3 regions of the Polaromonas sp. UC242_47 genome follow, and region 2 is predicted to be linked to each of the others. Evidence: predicted binding sites of a transcription regulator. Region 2 holds the regulator's gene; each other region holds the start of a gene.
What was found. The regulator sigma-54, encoded in region 2, starts transcription at its own class of promoters, with help from an activator protein. The targets are predictions, from matches to a motif close to TGGCANGNAANCTGCTTT.
Positions count from the first base shown of each region.

Region 1 (5,201 bases), on a different contig from region 2:
GCAAGCCCTTCTCGGTGAGCCAAGCGTGTTGTTCGGTGAAGCAGCGACGGCCGCTTATGGCGGCGACACAAGTGGCGCGTACAGAAGCATTCCGGCCGCCTTACGAATAGAGGACAGCGCCTGCCTGCAGGACGTCATGCGGATTGCCAGCAGACATCAAGTACCCGTTTACCCCATCAGCACCGGGCAGAACTGGGGCTATGGCAGCGCCCTGCCCGCGCGTGACGGCTGCGTCGTCCTTGATTTGTCACCCCTCAAAAAAATCATTGATTTCGATGCAGAGCTGGGTGTGGTTACTCTGGAGCCCGGAGTGACGCAAGGCATGCTGGCCGACTTCCTGGAGGCAGGTCAGCATCCCTACATGGTGCCGGTCACCGGCGCGGGTCCAACTTGCAGCTTGGTTGGCAATGCATTGGAGCGCGGCTATGGCGTGACACCTCATGTGGACCACTTTGGCGCGGTGACTGACCTGGAGGCTGTTCTGCCAGATGGCAGTTTGTATCGCACCACCCTGCGGGAGGCGGGTGGTGAAGAACTGGCACGCTTGTTCAAATGGGGTATTGGCCCGTACACCACCGGACTTTTCACGCAAGGGGGGTTTGGTGTGGTCACTCACATGTCCATCATCCTGGCACGTCGGCCCGAGTGCATCAAAGCCTGTTTGTTTAGCCTGAAAGATGATGCCTTGCTCGAACCCGCTGTGGAACGCATCCGTTCCCTGCTCATCAAGCTGCCTGGCACCCTGGGTGCCATCAACCTGATGAACCAGCATCGAGTGCTGAGCATGTCAACGCCCTACCCGATCGACAAACTCGGGCCCGACAACATGATTCCGCAAGCCGTCATTGATGCGATGGGACGTCAATATCAAATCATGCCATGGACCGGCTTTGCCACCCTTTATGGGACTCACCGGGTTGTAGCCGCGGCGCAAAAAGAAATGGAAAAAGCGCTGTCTGGTGTTGCCAGTCGGACCCTGTTTTTGACCCCGGCCCGCGCTCACACACTGGCAGGTCTGGCCAAGTGGATCCCGGGAGCCGTCGGCCAACGGCTGACGCGCGTGGCAGGCACATTGGCACAATCACTGGAGCTGGTGGCCGGAAGACCCAACGAGACCGCATTGCCGCTGGCCTATTGGCGTAATCCAAACCCGCAGCAGGGCCCGGTTAAAAATCCGGCACGTGATGGCTGCGGCCTGACCTGGTACGCCCCTCTGGTGCCCATGCGGCCTTCCGGCGTTCGGGCCTATGTCAACATGGTGAAACAAATCACTCCCGAACATGGCATCGAACCACTCATAACGTTTACATCTCTGAACGAGCGCCTATTTGACAGCACCGTTCCCTTGCTGTTTGACCGCGACAAACCAGAAGCTGTCGCCGCTGCGGCCGCCTGCTACCAACACTTGTTTGAGACCGGGCGAACCCAGGGATGGTTTCCCTACCGGCTGGGAATCAACAGCATGCAGAAATTGGTCGATCTACAAACAGACTCCCGGACATTCCAGGCACGCCTGCGCAAAAACCTGGACCCGCACAACCTGATGGCGCCGGGCAGGTACTACTAAGTTCATCTCATGAAGCACAAGTCACAACGCCTGACCTCGCTCCAGCTTTCGCAGACACCAGGCATGCTGGCTTCAGGTTTTTGCCCAGCTCACTTGACCAGTCGGCCCAGATGGGCATCGCCCAAGTCCAGCGTTTCAAACTCTTCTTCTGTTCAGCCCATCAACCCGATCCTTTGGTAGTGAGCCACCGATGGTATGACTTATGCATCACGAGGTGGACCGAAATAGCACCCCACCCGGACGTCGCAACTGTCGAGATTTTTTACATTGCACGACGCCCAAACGCCTCAAAGTAGCCAGTGATTAATTTTCTCTTTTGTTTTCAATGCCTTAAATGATCAGGAGCGTTGTGGCACGCACCTTGCATTGAACACAAGCGTGGGAAATAAGTCCCTCGTCACAATCCATCTGGAGGTTGATCATGAAGAAAATTCTGGTTGCTTTAGTTGCAGCATCCGGTCTCGCCCTTGCGGTACCGGCATCGGCAACAGTCGTTGGCGGGATCGATTTCGGCGTTCTTGGTGGCCCTCCGACCAATACGCACCTGGACACGTCGACATTGGCACAAACTTTCGTCAACGGCAATGGCCAGAGTGCCACGGCTTACGGTGTTATCACGTCAGTCAACGGTGACACCAGCTATTGCGCCGGCAACGGCACATGCGGCCTTTTCTATGTTGCGAACTACTCCGGCTCCCAGAATTTCAGCACCAGTTACGTTGAATTTAGCTCCGCGACTTTCTCGGTTTACTACTCAGCGAATGCATCGGCGCTTAACTTGCTTCTTCAAAACTCGGCCGCCAATCTCGCAGCGATTACGGGACTTACGCCGTGGCTGACCCTCACCGGCCATAACAACTTGGGCGGGGTAGCGGCTCCGAACGCCGTGTTGAACGGCGGCGGCACTCTTACTGGAGCGACCCTGAGCGGCGACGGGTTTGGATTGATGGACGTCAACACCGCTGGCCCCGGTATTGCGGCAGTCATTGCCTACCTCAACTCGAATGGTATTTTGGATGCGATCGGCGGAAAAGCCGACATGGCGATCACATCCTCCTTCAACAATGCCGTGCTAAATTCGTTTGACGTAAGCAGCGGCGCTGCCAATGGGTGCCAAAATGGCACTGCAGCAGTAGGCGCTTGGTGTTACCAGGGGACCGCAAATCTCCGCGGCTTCACCACTGTTCCCGAACCCGGAGGGTTGGCTCTGTTCGCGATCGCTCTGGCCGGTTTGGGCATCAGCGTACGTTCGCGCAAATCCAAATAACTCGGACAGCACAAACCGATGGAAATCGACAAAGACCACGCCCTCCCGGGCGTGGTTCTATTTTGAGTGGCCAGCTCTGTAGTGCGCGCGATTTCAATACACTTTTGCCTGTTTTTTCTTATCGTCTCACCATCGTTCGGCAACCCTCAACTTCGATTCATTACAAGGGGTCGTTGCAATTGGGATTTGAAACCTCAGTGTTGAAAATTTCGACAAGCTCTCCAGTACAGAAGTCGATCTACAGGAAATAGCCACTGACACCCCCCAAAACTCGCTCGTACCCAAAGCCATAGGTTTCCAAAGGTCCCCAACACATGCAGCAGCTTGCGATCCGGCAATTATCCGGATTCGATGACGGCGCTGCCCTCGTACTCCGCTGCAGCCACAAAGTCATAAAAAATTGAACCAATGCGGGTGCTGGCACAGATCGACCCCGGCGAGCCGGGGTGCCAGTTCCTGTAGTTGCAAGGTTTGACCGAGATAGACGATCTGATTCGAGAACGTCGTGCCACGCTGGACAGTTCAACTCAACGCCGTTGTATCCGGATACCGCCATGATCGAGAGCTTGCCCCAGGTGTAGGTGACGCCACGCACAAATCGATCACACCTGGCCGTGTTGGACGGCAAGAGCAATGCGCGACGCGAAAGTCAATCGGAGGGAGGGTGTCATGTCCGACGTCCTGAATGCGGGTCAAGCCAAGGTGACCACTTGCATAGCCACATAACCGGAAAGTCGTGGCGACACTTCGTCACAAAGCTAAGCACCTCAATGGTTTTTATGCCTATACGATTAAAAAATCTAATTTTCGCCATTAGAAAAATTTGTCCCAACCCTGCAGTCGGGTACGACACATAAAGACTTGGACAATGCGACCCGGTTTTTATCTCCATGAAAAATTCAAAGGCACCAGCAGCAAAAAGATTCTTTCACCATGCGCTTCGAAAAGCGTTCTCCGTCTTTCCGCGACCCTTGCGATTCGCTGTGTATCGGTCTTTTGTTGATTGCGATCCCAGCCCTGATCAACGCCTGGTTCTCAAGATAGCGCAGACGAAAGAGGAGTTGGAAGCGTGTTTCCGGCTCCTGCATGATGCTTATGTTGGCAGCGGCTTCATGCGGCCCGATCCTTCAGGTATGCGCATTAACATTTATCATGCGTTACCCACCACGACTACGCTGTGTGCCAAGTTCGACGGTGAGGTTGTTGGCACCATTTCGCTGATTCGCGAAAGTGTTTTCGGTTTCCCCCTGCAGTCGATTTTTGATCTCACAGAAATCCGCGCGAACCAGGGCAGAATCGCTGAAGTATCGGCGCTTGCAGTGCATCCGAAATTCAGGAACACAGGAGGAAGCATCCTGTTTCCATTGATGAAATTCATGTATGAATACTGCACTCATTTCTTCGATACCCGCCATCTGGTGATTGCGGTCAATCCCAACCGGATTGAAATGTATGAGTCTCTTTTACTCTTTGAAAGACTGACGGAAAATTCAGTTGAAGACTACGATTTCGCAAATGGTGCGCCAGCGATAGGCGCCTCTCTGGACCTGCACGTAGCGCCTGAAGCTCTCAAACAGATTTACAACAAGAAACCAAGCCACAAGAATCTTTATTTGTATTTTGTGCGAACGAGGCTGCCCAACATTGTGATGCCAGGTCGGCGCTACTTCATCACCAATGATCCAGTGATGACGCCCGATCTGCTCGACTATTTTTTTAATCAACGCACCCAGACTTTTCAAAATCTAAGAGAAAGAGAGAAAGGCCTGCTGCATTCCATCTATAACCTTCCTGAGTACCAGCAGGTACTGCCGACGGTTTTTAGCGCGTCAAACTTCCCGGTACGTCAGCGCATGCATCCGCGATATTCACTCAAATGCCCCGGCAGTTTCTCTGTCACAAGCGCTGAAAAGACAGAAGTTTATGAGCTGCTGGTGGTGGAGCTTTCCGATGAGGGTTTTCTGGCTCACACCAAAGAACGCTTACCTCTCAACGTCCGCGGTGAGACTCGCGTTCAATTGGGGCGCAAGGAAAAATCCATCACGACGGCCATTGTCATACATGGCAAACGCAAGGACTCTCACGGGGTTTACGGCTTCAAGCTGATTGAATCTGACTTACCCTGGCGAAAACTGGTCGGCGCACTACAGTCGGGAGCAATCCGTGAAGACTTGGATAGTGCCAGTCATTTTTTGCCAGATTGAGCTTAGCCCTGCTCTCGATACGGCACTGAGCCTGGACCGGGTCCTGTCAAACTGGCGGTGGACGAAGGGATCAACTCGCATCAATAGCGCCAGGTGTTGGCCTGGTCAGGGCCTGCCTTGCGCGCATCTATGCAGGCAGTCGGTTGGCCCGTGCGTTCGGTCT
Region 1 is NZ_JBIOAO010000001.1:2,509,670-2,514,870, forward strand. Features, by position in the region: gene ACHMXK_RS12215 (FAD-binding oxidoreductase) at 1-1,567, shown strand, start outside; gene ACHMXK_RS12220 (PEP-CTERM sorting domain-containing protein) at 1,989-2,834, shown strand; gene ACHMXK_RS12225 (GNAT family N-acetyltransferase) at 3,725-5,038, shown strand.
Region 1: a site for sigma-54 is predicted at 1,918-1,935, ahead of ACHMXK_RS12220 (PEP-CTERM sorting domain-containing protein). Genes of this name have one in related genera too.

Region 2 (5,201 bases):
CGACTTTGAGCCGCAGCAGCGCCTTTACTACGTGCTCGAAGCCATGAACAAGGTCGAGGAACTCCACAAAAAGGTGTTTTTCGCGATTCATAACGAACGCCAGATGCTGAACACGCCCGAGCTGGTCGCCGCCTGGGCCGATAAGCAAGGCATCAACAAGGCCAAGTTTGTGGAAATGTACAACTCGTTTGACATCGCCGCCAAGGCCCGCAAAGCCACGCAGTTGCAAGACGACTACAAGGTGGACGGCGTGCCGGCCCTGGGCGTGGCCGGGCGTTTCTATACCTCGGGCGAACTGGCAAAAACCATGGATCGCGCGCTCTTGGTGACGGATTACCTGATCACCCAGGCCCGCAAGGGCTAAAAGCCCCCACGCTTGCCACTGCGTGTGCTGCGCTGCCCCCCGAGGGGGCTCATTTTCCTAGGGGCGGCCCGTCGGAAAATGGCGCAACCTCCACGTGGCCGGCTTGGTGCCGCCGCCGGGTATTTCGCCTCTCGACCCGCCCTGATCCGGCGGGTTTTTCTGCGCCTTGCCAATTCCGGGGAGTGCCATGGCTACAATGAAGCAACACCACCAAAGCAGCAAGATTCGTGCCTTTATGAACTACCCCGCCTGTGTACTGATGCTGGCCGCCACCCTGGCGGTCTTTCCGGTTGCGGCTGAAAAGGCCGATCGCGACCAGCCCATGAACGCCGAGGCCGACGCCTTGCGTTATGACGACCTCAAACAAACCAGTGTGTTCACCGGCAATGTCGTGATCACCAAGGGCACCATCATCATCCGGGGTGCGCAGGTCGATGTGATCCAGGACGCCGAGGGTTACCAGAACGCCATCGTGATCGCCGCGCCCGGCAAGCTGGCGTTTTACCGCAAGAAGCGCGACCTGGTCGACGAATATATTGAAGGTGAAGGCGAACGTATCGAATACGACAGCCGCGCCGACACCGTCAAGTTCATCCGCCAGGCCGTGTTGCGCCGCTATATAGGCGCGACCCTGGCCGACGAAAACCCACGGCAACCTGATTATTTACGACAACCCGACCGACGTGTTCACCGTCGACAGCGGCGAGAAAGCCCGCACGGCCAGCAACCCCTCGGGCCGGATTCGCGCCCTGCTGGCGCCGCGCAACCAGACGCCCGCGGCGGGTGCCGCCGGCACCCCGGCAACGGCGCCCCCCGGGTCAGCGCCAACGCTGCGGCCCAGTACCACGCTGGGCAATGACAAAAAATAACACCGCCTCCATGACCGAGTCTCCGGAAAACGCGCCCATCAGCCGCCTGGTGGCCACCGGCCTGCAAAAGGCCTACGGCAGCCGCAAGGTGGTCAGGGATGTCTCGCTGGCGGTGCAAAAAGGCGAGGTTGTGGGTCTGCTGGGCCCCAACGGCGCCGGCAAAACAACGTCGTTTTACATGATCGTCGGGCTGGTGCGCGCCGATGCGGGCGAGATCACCATCGACGGCCAGTCCATCGAACACATGCCCATCCACAAGCGTTCGCGCCTGGGCCTGAGTTATCTGCCGCAGGAAGCCTCGATTTTCCGCAAACTCACGGTCGAGCAGAATGTGCGCGCCGTGCTGGAACTGCAGGCCGACGAAGCCGGCAAGCCGTTGAGCGCCAAGGCCATCAACGAACGCCTGGACGCCTTGCTGCAGGACTTGCGCGTGGACCACCTGCGTGATTCACCGGCGCCGGCCCTGTCGGGCGGCGAGCGACGCCGTGTCGAGATTGCCCGGGCGCTGGCCACGCAGCCGCGTTTTATTCTGCTGGACGAACCGTTTGCCGGTATCGACCCGATTGCCGTGATCGAGATCCAGCGCATCATCGGTTTCCTGAAGTCGCGCGGCATCGGCGTTTTGATTACCGACCACAACGTGCGCGAAACCCTGGGCATTTGCGACCATGCCTGCATCATCAGCGACGGCCATGTGCTGGCCACGGGCACCCCTTCTGAAATTGTGAACAATGCCGATGTGCGCCGGGTTTACCTGGGCGAACATTTCAAGATGTGATCACTTTGGCTCCCCCCCGTTGTCGCTCACTGCGTGTAGCGCCCTCCCCCCTGCAGGGGGCGGCGCCTGCGGCCCGGCAAAGCCGGCTGCGCAGCCCCCTGCTGGCAAGAAAATCACGGGCACACGCCGGCCGCCGCGCCGGGCCGCCCCAAGCAAGGCCAGCCCCCTCGGGGGGCAGTGAACCACACGCAGTGGGGAGCGTGGGGGCACCATGAAACAGGGTCTGTCATTACGCGTTTCGCAGCATCTGGCGCTGACGCCCCAGTTGCAGCAGTCGATTCGCCTGTTGCAACTCTCCACCCTGGAGCTGAGCCAGGAAGTCGAGCAGATGCTCGACGAAAACCCGTTTCTTGAAGTTTCCGAAGAGGCCGCGCCGCGCGAGGATTTTGGCCTGGTCCAGGCCGACACGCCGGTCAGCCAGGAAACCCGTGAATTTGAATCCGCTACGGATTCCATAGCTGTCAGTGCAGACGGGGTGGGGGCTACAGGTCAAAATGATGCTGAACCCAGCAGCGAGGCCAAACTCGAGGAAAGTTGGGAGGGCGACGGCAGTGTCGACATCGCGCCCGACGACAACGAGTGGGGCGGCGACGCCGCGCCGCGCAAAAACAACCATGACGACAGCGAAGTCGATGCCGCCGATCTGGCGCGCAGCCATGAGTCGCTGCAAGACCATTTGCATCGCCAGGCCTTGTCCCTGCGCCTGTCGGACGAAGGCCGGGCGGCGCTGCATTTCCTGATCGAGTCGCTGAACGACGACGGTTACCTCGAAGACAGCCTGGCCGCTCTGGCCGCCGGCTTGGCCGGGGATGACCTGGAACAACTCGACGCACTGGTGCACGAGTTCACCGTGGCCCTGAAGCTGCTGCAACACATGGAGCCGGCCGGCGTGGGCGCGCGCAACCTGGCCGAATGCCTGGGCCTGCAGTTGCTGGACCACAAAAACTGCGACGAAACCCGCGCCGCCATCGCCATGTGCCAGCAACCCATGGAGTTGCTGGCCCGACGCGACGTCAAACGTCTGTCGCAGCTGTGCGGTTTTCCCGACACCGTGATCAAGGCCGCGATGGCGCTGATCGCCCGGCTGGACCCCAAGCCGGGCCGGCGTTTTGTCAATGTCGAGCGCAACCTGATCGTGCCCGATGTGATCGTGGTCAAGTCCGGCCGCGGCTTCAAGGTCTCGCTCAACAGCGACGTGATGCCGCGCCTGCGCGTGCACGACATTTATGCCAATGCGCTCAAGCAGAACCGGGGCCAGAACGGCCAGGCCCTGCAGCAGCGCCTGCAGGAAGCGCGCTGGTTCATCAAAAACATCCAGCAACGGTTTGACACCATCCTGCGGGTCAGCAGCGCGATTGTCGAGCGGCAGAAAAACTTCTTCACCCACGGCGAACTCGCCATGCGCCCGCTGGTGCTGCGCGAAATCGCCGACGAGCTGGGCCTGCACGAGTCCACCATCTCGCGTGTGACCACGGCCAAATACATGAACACGCCGTTTGGCACCTTCGAGCTCAAGTATTTCTTCGGCTCGGCGCTGGGCACCGAAACCGGCGGCAATGCCTCCAGCACGGCGGTGCGGGCGCTGATCAAGCAGTTTGTCTCGTCCGAGAGCCTGACCAAACCACTGAGCGACAACCAGATTTCCGAAATGCTCAAGGAGCAGGGTATCGAGTGCGCACGCCGCACCGTGGCCAAGTACCGCGAGGCTTTGCGCATCGCCCCGGCGAACCTGCGAAAATCGCTGTAAAGAGGATTTTGTACCTCCGGTGCCCGGGCGCGGGGTCCGGCATCCTCCAGCACCTCCTGCCTGCCGGTGTCCTGCGCCCTTGGCCCTGTTTCCCGATCACCCCATTCCCCGGAGCCCCTAGAGGCACCCCATATGAACCAACTTCAATTATTTTTACCTTGCGCCGCGGGTGTCGAGGAACTGCTGTCCGCCGAGGTCAAACGTATCACCGGCACCCAGGGCAAGGCCTGGCGCGCCGGTGTGCAGGTGGCCGGCTCCTGGCGCGACGCGATGCAGCTCAACCTGCACAGCCGTCTGAGCCAGCGCGTGCTGATCGAGCTGCAGCACAACCAGTACCGCAGCGAACAAGACCTCTACAACGCGGCGGCCGCCGTGGCCTGGGAAATCTGGTTCACGCCCAAACAGACCTTCAAGATCGAGATCACAGCGCAACACAGCCCGCTGACCAGCCTGAACTTTGCCGCGCTCAAGATCAAGGACGCGATCGCCGACCGCTTCCGTGATAAATACGATGTGCGCCCCGATGTCGACACCCGCTGGCCCGATGTGCGTGTGTACGTGCACCTGACGGTGGATACCGTGACCCTCTACATCGACACCTCGGGCGAGCCGCTGTTCAAGCGCGGCTGGCGCGAAGACAAGGGCGACGCCCCGTTGAAGGAAACCCTGGCCGCCGCTATGCTGGCCGCCAGCGGCTGGAGCGGCGAAGAAGGGCTGTGCAAACAAGGCGTGCCGCTCTATGACCCTTGCTGCGGCTCCGGCACCATCGTGATTGAAGCGGCGCAGATCGCCCGCAACATCGCGGCCGGCATGGGCCGGCGTTTTGCGTTTGAAAAATTTGTGCCTTTCCAGCCCCATGTCTGGGAAGGCTTGTTGGACCAGGCCGAAGCCGCCATCACCGAACCAACCGCGCCCATCTTTGGCAGCGATGTGTCTTTCCGCATGGTCGATTTTGCCGAGCGCAACGCCGAACGGGCCGGTGTGGCCAGCGCCATACAACTGCGCGGCGGCGACGCCCTGCAACGTATGCCGCCCGCGCCGTCCGGTGTGATGCTGGTGAACCCGCCTTATGGCGAACGGATTGATGTGGCCGGTGTGGCCGGTATTCCTTCGGTGCAGGGCCGCGACCAGCGCCGCACCGCGCAATTCCAGGGCCAGGGCATCGATGAGTTCGGCCAGCCTGTGCCGCAAGATGATCGCGCGGATTCCGAGGACGGCCCGCGGCGCGACCGCAGCGCCAACCCGGGCCGCGAGCAGGCGCAGACCGCCAGCGGCGAAGAAGCCTCGGATTTCTTTCCACAACTGGCCAGCCACTGGAAGAAAAACTACGCCGGCTGGACCGCCCATGTGCTGACACCCGACATGAAGCTGCCGCAGAAAATGCGCCTGAAAGAATCGCGCCGCGTGCCGATGTGGAACGGCCCCATCGAATGCCGGCTGTTC
Region 2 is NZ_JBIOAO010000003.1:287,207-292,407, forward strand. Features, by position in the region: gene ACHMXK_RS23035 (thiol:disulfide interchange protein DsbA/DsbL) at 1-364, shown strand, start outside; partial or broken gene lptA (lipopolysaccharide transport periplasmic protein LptA) at 600-1,233, shown strand; gene lptB (LPS export ABC transporter ATP-binding protein) at 1,244-2,011, shown strand; gene ACHMXK_RS23050 (RNA polymerase factor sigma-54) at 2,223-3,758, shown strand; gene ACHMXK_RS23055 (class I SAM-dependent RNA methyltransferase) at 3,891-5,201, shown strand, end outside.

Region 3 (5,201 bases), on a different contig from region 2:
ACTCTCGCTAGTCATTCCCGCCGTGGCTGCAGCGCAGCCACGGCCTGTCTGCTTTAACGGCTGTAAGCGGTTTCGCCGTGTGACGTGATGTCCAGGCCTTCACGCTCGGCTTCTTCGCTCACACGCAGGCCAATCAGCAGATCCGCGACCTTGTAGGACAGGAAAGCCACCACGCCAGACCACGCCACGGTGAGCAACACACTCTTGACCTGCACCCAGACCTGGTGGCCCATGGCGAAGTCGGCAGGCTGTGTGCCGCCCAGGCTGGGCGACGCGAACACACCCGTCAGGATGGCGCCTATGATGCCGCCGACACCGTGCACGCCGAACACGTCAAACGCATCGTCGGCACCCAGCATTTTCTTCAGGCCACCCACGCCCCACAGGCACACAAGGCCGGCCACCAGGCCCAGCACGATGGAGCCCATCGGGCCGACAAAACCGGCCGCTGGCGTCACGGCCACCAGACCGGCAACAGCACCGGAAGCCGCACCCAGCATGGACGCCTTGCCTTTGTGCAGCGCTTCGCCGCCTATCCAGGACAAGGTTGCGGCGCTGGTGGCCAGGATGGTGTTGATGAACGCCAGACCGGCCACGCCGTTGGCCGCGCCCGCCGAGCCGGCATTGAAGCCGAACCAGCCCACCCACAGCAGGGAGGCACCAACCATGGTCAAGGTCAGGCTGTGCGGCGTCAGGGCCTCCTTGCCAAAGCCGATACGTTTGCCCAGCATGTAAGCCCCCACCAGACCGGCCACACCGGCGTTGATGTGCACCACGGTGCCACCGGCAAAGTCCAGTGCGCCGTCTTTACCGAGCAGACCGCCGCCCCACACCATGTGGGCCATCGGGATGTAGCTGAAGGTGAACCAGAACACGGAAAACAGCAACACGGCGGAGAAGCGCATACGTTCGGCAAAGGAGCCGACGATCAGCGCCACCGTGATGGCCGCGAAGGTGGACTGGAAGGCCACAAACACGTATTCCGGAATGGTCGGCAAGGCACCCGACAAGGTGTCTGCGGCAATACCTTTGAGGAAAAGTTTGTCGAAGCCGGCGAAGAAAGTGCCTTCACCACCAAACGCCAGGCTGTAGCCGTAGATCGCCCACAACAAGGTGATGAGCGCGAAGATCACAAAGACCTGCACCAGCACCGATAACATGTTTTTGGAGCGCGACAGGCCGCCGTAAAACAGCGCCAGTCCGGGGATGACCATCAGGATGACCAACATGGTGGAGGTCAACATCCAGGCGGTATCGCCGCTATCGAGCTTGGGTGTTGGCGCAGGGGCCACGACCACAGCCGCAGGGGCTACCACCACGGTGGCGGGCGCCACCACCACAGCCGCCGGCGCCACCGCGGCCGCCTCTGTGGCGGCAGGTGCCGGCGTTTGCGCCAGCACGGCTGCGCCCAAGGTCAGCAAACTCAAACCCAGGGCAAGCGAAGCAAGTATTTTTTTCATGGCAATGTTCTCTTTTTAGGGTTGAGCCTTACAGGGCTTCCTTGCCGGTTTCACCGGTGCGGATGCGCACGACTTGTTCCAGGTTGTAGACAAAGACCTTGCCGTCGCCGATCTTGCCGGTGCGGGCGGCGCCCTCGATGGCTTCGATGACACGGTCAACCAGCTCGTCGGACACCGCCGCCTCGATCTTGACCTTGGGCAAAAAGTCGACGACGTATTCCGCGCCCCGGTAGAGCTCGGTGTGGCCTTTCTGGCGGCCGAAGCCTTTAACTTCGGTCACGGTGATGCCTTGCACGCCAATACCGGACAGCGCTTCGCGCACTTCGTCCAGCTTGAACGGTTTGATGATGGCGGTGACGAGTTTCATGTGTTCTCCTTTGCCCCAGCGTTTATGCCGGCTTGTTTCAGAAAGTTTTCTTGACCGAGAGGACCAGGCCATCTTTGGCCAGGTCACGCGTGCCCGAACCGGGCAAGGTGTAAGGCGCGGAACCCAGGCCGCTGGTGCCCACCACCGCTAGGCTCAGCACCAGGCCGTCGATGTCCTTGTTGACGGCCACCGAGTAGTCGGTATACGAGTTGCCGTTCTTGATTTTTTGCGCGCCGACGTGTGGCACGATGGACCAGCCCGAGCCCAGGTCAAAGTTGGCGCTGAGGTCAAGGTAGCCGCTGTTTTTGCTGTTGACCGTGCCAAACAAATTGGTGGTGGCGTGCGAATACTTGGCCGTGAACACCCCGTAGGTGAGGGCGCCGTACAACTCAAAGGTGTTGGGATTCACCAGGCCAGGCGTATTGCTCAGGTTGTTGCCGGCATACCAGTAATAGAGGCCACCAACGTCATAACCCAGGCCTTCGGCCAGGGTGCCTTTGTAACCCCCGTAGAGATCCACTTCCGCCGGGCCTTTGGTGGTGTTGGGGTTGGCTGTTGTGTCTTTCAGCCAGGTGATGGTCGTGGCCCAGGTCCCGAGATAAAAACCGCTGCTGTGGGCGTAGTCAATGCCGGCCGACAAAGCGGGCTTCTTGCCGCTTTGCGAAATACCGCGGTAACGGTAGTCCGTGGTGGCGCCTATGTTGTAGGACAACGTGGACTCCGGCACGGGCGCCGGCGCGGCGGTCTGGGCAAATGCCGAACCTGCCAGGGTCAGAACCATCACCAGCATTGATTTTTGAGCGGTCAATTTCATTAAAAACTCCATTGATAGTTAAAAGTAGGAACTGCAGCCAGCTTCAATTAGCATGGAGCGTGCCAAAGCTCCGCAGCGTCAAAGTTGTGCGTCTTCTCTTGCAGAGGCGGCCGCGTGACAAGATGTAGGGCAGAAAAAGAGGTTCGCACCAAGTCAGTGCCAAGTCGGGTGCGCATTCGTGGTGCGCCAGCAGGGAGAAAACGGACAATGAGCTTATCTTTAGTGCAAAGCCGTGCTTTGCTGGGCCTGCAGGCCCATCCGGTGTGTGTTGAAGTGCACCTGGCCAACGGTTTGCCCAGCCTCACCCTGGTCGGGCTGGCGGAGACCGAGGTCAAGGAAGCGCGTGAACGTGTGCGTTCGGCGATTCAAAACACCGGGCTGGAATTTCCCAGCAACAAGCGCATCACGGTCAACCTGGCTCCGGCGGACTTACCCAAAGACTCTGGCCGGTTTGACCTGGCGATCGCCCTGGGCATCCTGGCCGCCAGTGGTCAGATCGATACCAGCAAACTGGCCGGTTACGAATTCGCCGGCGAGTTGTCGCTGGGCGGCGATTTGCGCCCCATACGCGGCGCGCTGGCCATGAGCCTGGCGCTGGCGAGCGCTGACGCCGGCCAGGCCAAACCCAAACTTGTGCTGCCCGAAGGCAGTGCCCAGGAAGCCGCGTTGGTGCCGGGAACCGAGGTCTACCGCGCCCACCACCTGCTCGACGTGGTCAGGCAATTCCTGCCGGGCGATGCGCCACCCGAAGCCATGGACGGCTGGGTCCGGCTGCATGCCAGCGCGCAACACCAGGACATGCCCTACCCCGACCTGGCAGACGTCAAAGGCCAGGCAGCCGCCAAACGGGCGCTGGAAATCGCCGCGGCCGGCGGCCACAGCCTGCTGATGGTTGGTGCGCCTGGCTCCGGCAAATCCATGCTGGCCCAGCGTTTTGCCGGCCTGCTGCCGGCCATGAGCACCGAAGAAGCCCTGCAAAGCGCGGCGATTGCCTCGCTGGGCGGACGCTTCTCAATGGACCGCTGGGCCCAGCGCCCGACCTGCTCCCCGCACCATACAGCTAGCGCGGTGGCCCTGGTCGGTGGCGGCTCGCCCCCCCGGCCTGGCGAAATTTCGCTGGCGCACCATGGCGTGTTGTTTTTGGATGAATTGCCGGAATTTCCACGGGCTGCGCTGGAGGCTTTGCGTGAGCCACTGGAGTCAGGCAGCATCACGATTTCGCGCGCGGCCCAACGGGCGGAGTTCCCCGCGCGTTTTCAGCTGGTCGCCGCCATGAACCCCTGCCCCTGTGGTTACCTGGGCTCCAGTTTGCGCGCCTGCCGCTGTTCGCCGGACCAGGTCTCGCGTTACCAGGGCAAACTCAGCGGCCCGCTGCTGGACCGCATTGATCTGCATGTGGAAGTCGGCGCACTGGGCGCCGATGAATTGCTGGGCGCGGCGCCGGGCGAAAGCACGGCCAGCATCAGGCAGCGGACGGTGCTGGCCCGCGAACGCGCCATGACGCGCCAAGGCAGCAGCAACCAGGCGCTGCAGGGAAAAGCCATTGACACGCAGTGCCAGCTGGACGCTGCCGCCGCAAAGTTTTTGAACATCGCCGCAGCCCGCCTGGGCTGGTCGGGCCGCGGGATTCACCGCTGCCTGAAGGTGGCCAGAACCATCGCCGACCTGGCCGGCGACGCCAGCGTGCAGGTCGGCCATGTGGCCGAGGCGGTGCAATACCGCCGCGTGCTCAAGGCGGCGCACTGAGCGACGGAACAAACGCGCCTCTTTCGGCCGACACCGTACGCAAAAAGCGCCAGCTACCGGACGGTCGCAACAGTTATCGGTTCAGCTCATCCGAGCGCGCAGGCTGTACGCTGGCGGGGGCGGCCACGGGTTTCGGGCCGTAGCTGACGCCGTCATTGCCGCGCAGCGTAGAACCCTGCACCGTCACCTGGCTGCCTATGCTGGGGGGTTGCGCCACTTCCACCATGCGGCGCGAGCCGTCGTCCATGTGCACACCGACCTGGTACACCGTCTCTTTGCGGACATGGCCTTCAATCGCATTGCCGGCAAAACCACCGCCCACCGCGCCCAGAATGGTGGCGGCGGTCCGACCTCCGCCGTGGCCGACCTGGTTGCCCAGAACCGCCCCCAGCACGCCGCCAGCCACCGTTCCCACACCGACACCGGCCGGTTTGCTCGAACGTTCGACCGGCGTCACCGATTCAACCCTGCCGCACACCGCACACACCGGCGCGGCCGCCACCACAGGCGCGGGGGCGGGGTAAGGCGCGGGCGACACGCCGGAATAGCTGGGTGCCGGCGCCGGTACTGGCTTGGGTGCGGGTTTGACCACTTTTTTGATCGGTGCCGGTGCAGGCTTGGCGGGTGCCGCCGCCGGCTTTTCGGCCAGGTCGTCAGCGGCATTGGCAGCAGCAGCCGGTGCGGCCGGCGGCGGCGCCACGATGGTCGGGGCCGGCGTCACAGCCGCCACGGTGGCCACCGGAGGGGTCTGCGCACGCTGGTTGTAAATCATGGTGCCACCCATGCCCAACACCGCCACACTGAGAACGGCCAC
Region 3 is NZ_JBIOAO010000001.1:215,983-221,183, reverse strand. Features, by position in the region: gene amt (ammonium transporter) at 54-1,460, opposite strand; gene glnK (P-II family nitrogen regulator) at 1,489-1,827, opposite strand; gene ACHMXK_RS01065 (TorF family putative porin) at 1,865-2,641, opposite strand; gene ACHMXK_RS01060 (YifB family Mg chelatase-like AAA ATPase) at 2,849-4,387, shown strand; gene ACHMXK_RS01055 (glycine zipper 2TM domain-containing protein) at 4,461-5,201, opposite strand, start outside.
Region 3: a site for sigma-54 is predicted at 2,689-2,706, ahead of ACHMXK_RS01065 (TorF family putative porin). Genes of this name have one in related genera too.